2 regions of the Oceanobacillus sp. AG genome follow, and region 1 is predicted to be linked to the other one. Evidence: riboswitches for the same ligand, from Rfam matches in the RefSeq annotation. Region 1 holds a riboswitch; the other holds the start of a gene.
The links. A riboswitch is a leader RNA that binds a small molecule or an ion and turns the genes downstream of it on or off. The one in region 1 is predicted to bind cobalamin.

Region 2: linked by a shared signal. The riboswitch ahead of GN217_RS07945 (acyl-CoA thioesterase) and the one ahead of GN217_RS15195 (ribonucleoside-diphosphate reductase subunit alpha) in region 1 are both predicted to bind cobalamin.

What each region holds. Positions count from the first base shown of each region.
Region 1 covers NZ_WOWT01000031.1:16,185-18,393, forward strand. The annotation lists gene GN217_RS15190 (sigma-54 interaction domain-containing protein) at 1-607, shown strand, start outside; cobalamin riboswitch at 754-947, shown strand; gene GN217_RS15195 (ribonucleoside-diphosphate reductase subunit alpha) at 1,080-2,209, shown strand, end outside.
Region 2 covers NZ_WOWT01000012.1:21,821-24,029, reverse strand. The annotation lists gene GN217_RS07950 (hypothetical protein) at 37-294, shown strand; gene GN217_RS07945 (acyl-CoA thioesterase) at 702-1,184, opposite strand; cobalamin riboswitch at 1,369-1,545, opposite strand; gene GN217_RS07940 (hypothetical protein) at 1,732-1,926, shown strand; gene tenA (thiaminase II) at 1,977-2,209, opposite strand, start outside.

The sequences.
Region 1 (2,209 bases):
AACAGTAAGAAGAATAGGGGATACAAAGGATAAAAAGGTGGACGTTCGTATTATCGCAACGATTAATGAAGACCCTGCCGATATGATTATGGAAAATCGAATAAGAAAAGATTTATTTTATCGTTTGAGTGTCGTAACTTTATTCATCCCCCCTTTGCGTGAAAGAAAAATAGATATTATGCCTTTAACGACGGAATTCATTCATAAATACAATACACTTTTTCAAATGAATATAAAGAATGTTAGTGAGGAAGCAAAAGAATTACTCTATGAACACGACTGGCCAGGGAATGTAAGGGAGTTAGAGCATACTATTGAAGGTGCGATGAATCTAGTAGTTGAAGAAAAGGAAATTCAAGTTCATCATTTACCCACTCGTTTTCGAAACCATAATAAATATAAGAGAGACAATGATAGAAACAGCAAGGATAGTCCCCCTATAAACGATTTTCATTCGAGAAAGCTGCGAGTTAGAATGGAACAGTTGGAAAAGGAATATATTAAACGAACACTTTTAGAAAATAACTATAATATAACACAAGCTGCAAAGATTCTAGGTATAAGCAGACAGAGCCTTCAATATCGCATAAAGAAATTTAATATTTAAATTTAGCACGTATTAACGGTCTGTAACATTTGAGTAAATTTTCCTTCAGCTAACGGAACCTTTTCGTAAGTTATTAATTGTTGAAAACGGGTATACTCTATGATAGAATTCAATATATAGTGCTTGACAAGGCAATTTAATACTAAATGTAGTATATAAGTAATGGTGACAAGATAACTGTTTAAAAGGGAATCCAGTTAAAAGCTGGAGCTGCCCCCGCAACTGTACGTGTGGACGAATTAGTAAACCACTATATCGCTTGCTGTTAGGTGACGATATGGGAAGGGCTATAGTAGGAAGAAGCACAAGCCAGGAGACCTGCCATAACTTGCAAGTTTTGTTTCTTCGGGGTGTAAGAAAGGTAAAACGATAAGAAGTGTGTATTTTTTTATGCATTTTGTCGTTTTTTCCTGCCGTTCATCCCGAAAATGAACGGTTTTTTTAATGTGTTTACATAAAGGGAGGAAATAAAATGCAAACAATGAGTCAAACTAAAAGTTCTAAAGGGATTGAATTAATTGATGAATGGGCCAAGGGATTAAATATTCAAACCGAAAAATATAAAGAAAAAGTGGAAGGACTCTGGAATTCTGACCAAATGAGGGATGAATTTTATGATGCTCTAATTAACCATGCCCTTGAAAATATAGACGAAGTATCACCAGACTGGACTTATTTTGCTACACGAATTTATTTGCATGAACTCTATCAAAAGGCTGCAGAAAATAGGGGTTATGACGCTTCTCTTTCGTATGGTCCCTTCTACGATTTATTAAAACAATTGACCGATAAAGGAATTTATTCTACTAATCTTCTTTCAAGCTACACGAAAGAGGAAATTGATTATTTTGGTGAGTCACTTGAACAGGAAAGGGATTTATTATTTACGTACCCTGGCATTTATACATTGGCAACTCGTTATCTTGCAATGGATCATGAAAAGAATATCTATGAATTGCCACAAGAGCGCTGGATGGTTATTGCGATGCATCTTATGCAAGAAGAACCAGCTGAGGGTCGCACGAAGCACGTTCTAGAAGCATACTGGGCGCTGAGTAATTTATATATGACGGTTGCGACACCAACATTGGCTAATGCAGGGAAGAGTCACGGGCAATTGTCGAGTTGTTTTATCGATACGGTAAATGATAGTTTAGAAGGCATTTATGATAGTAATAGCGATGTTGCCCAACTGTCGAAAAATGGCGGTGGAATTGGGGTTTACATGGGTAAAGTCCGAGCGAGGGGCAGTTCAATTAGAGGATTTAAAGGGATGTCTAGTGGGGTTGTACCATGGATTAAACAGTTAAATAACACGGCGGTAAGTGTTGATCAGCTTGGTACTAGAAAAGGTGCAATTTCGGTTTATTTAGATGTATGGCATCGCGATATTGAGGAATTTCTTGATTTGAAGCTAAATAATGGGGACGAAAGATTACGAGCCCATGATATCTACACAGGGGTAAGTATGCCAGACTTATTTATGGAACAAGTGGAGAACAGAGGAGACTGGTATTTATTTGACCCTCATGAAGTTCGTGAGGTGATGGGCTTCTCTCTAGAAGATTTCTACGATGAGAAGAAAGGTGATGGAGAATGGCG
Region 2 (2,209 bases), on a different contig from region 1:
ATGTAAGATATGAATGTATAAATCGGAGGATATTTAATGAAAAAGTATCTTGTCTTTATCGTTAGTTTTATTGTAATGTTCATCGTATTCCAGGTACTGTCTGGCATGTTCCTAACATGGATATATACTCCGGATATTAGTTCAGCTTGGAGCATGAGTGCTGGCCTCTCCCAGAAAACCGTTATTACAGGCAGCAATTCATTTGGGCTACCATTGCTTACTGCTGCGCTTGCTGCTTCTGTTGCTTATGTGATCTTGGTGAAGTTTGCGGGGCGCAGGAAGGGAAATAGTTAAATGATGAAAACAAAGGCGCAAGCGCCCTTGCAGGTTAAAAACGCGACGTCCTGTCGCAACACCTGCACTAGCACATCCTGTGCGTCGTAGCAACGTACAAACTGGAGCACTCCGGAATGAGATAAAGGAAACATGCCCCTTTAGGGGTAGACGTGAGTTGGGCTTTAGCCCGTTTTTAAACGGCCCTCCTTTAGTTTTGAGTTGATGTTGACTTTCACCACAGGGGTATAAGGGCGACTAAGCCTCACAAAGACCGCTCGACAAGTCTTCTTTATCGATTGGAGGAGTGTGAAGTTTGATAGTCGCTGGGCACTGGAGCCGGACGTGGCTAGCCCCGGATACCTAAGTTATCACAGCATTTTTATTTTATAGTTTCATGTATAATGAGAAAGAGGCAGGATTCCTTCTTACCTGCCCTCTGAATACTCCCGTATCTGCATCCGTCGACTTTTCCTTATTTGCGCACTTTGAAACAGACGCTTCTCCTCCTCCGTTTCCGGAATCACGCCACTCACTTTGGTTGGAATTCCTTCACTATTAATTGCAACCATCGTCAGAATTGCAGTAGTCGTCGTTGTTATTTCGCCTGTATCCAAATGCTGGCATTCCACTTTCACATACACTTCCATCGAGGTTCTGCCCGTAGAGACGACGACCGCCTCCAATTTTAATATGTCACCCGCCTTAGCAGTTGAGAGAAAATTCACCGTATCGATCGATGCCGTGACCACCACACTCCCGCTATGCTTCATAGCAGCAATCGCCGCTATTTCGTCAATTGATGCTAAAACAGTTCCTCCAAAAATTGTTCCCATATGGTTTGTATCCGGAGGTAAAACAAGCTTCGTCTGAATTGTTCTCGAAATTGTCGCTGGTAATTTTTCTTCCATTTCATAACCTCTTCTCTGTTCTTTGAAGTGACCGCTTAAGAGACTTCGGGAGAGTTTTTAAGGAAATGAAAAAACCCATCAAAACTGATGGGCATAATAAAGATAGCATCCTCAATAAAACAGTAATCTTTTACCGTTAAAAGTCAGAATAAACCTCATTATACCTTCCCAGCTCCCGAAGAAGATAACTTTCATAATAATGGCAGGTCTCCTGACTTATGCTTCCTCCTACTCTAATTCCTTCCCGTCCAAGACAGTGGATTTACTTATTTCGTCAGCATTTACAGTTGCGGGTACAGTTCTGGTTTCACACCAGATTCCCTATTAAGTCTCCTTAGACACCATGATTACGGGTCTTATCGTATGTAGTTATTTTCCATAAAAAGCTAAGTATTGTATCAAGCATAGTATAGATTGTTTAAATTAGCAATGTTAATGGAAGTTTATTAAAAACGAAACATAAACATATAGCAAATGTGGAACGTAATAATGAATAATTAGAAATAATCATTACAATATTCGCTAACTTTAAAAGAGGAGTGATCTGTTGAGCGACTGGATTCCAAGACTTATATTGCTCATTGTCGCAGTACCCTTTGTTTGGTATTTTGTTGCATTAAGTAAAAATGTAAGTAAAACAGAGAAAGAGCATGATCGGGATATGTCATATGAAATCAATCCGTTTACAGGGTTGAAAATGCCATCAAGTGATTCAAAGAAAGATAAGAAAAAAAGTGAATAAACCGCTTAACAAAATTAGGGGGAGCGACAAGCACTCCCCCCATTACTCTCTTAGATCGGCCACATCTCCATATTCTCTGCCATTTCCCAGAACATGTATTCAAATTTACTTGTTTTTACAACAATATCTTCAAGCGCTTGTAACTCTTTTTCAGATTTGCCTGCTGCGTAATCGTTAATTAACTTCTGGCAGTTTTCGGCGAGCTCGGTGAATTCTACCGATGAATACATTTGAATCCAATTACCGTAAAACTCATGCTCTAATGACTCTGGGTTTTTCGCTA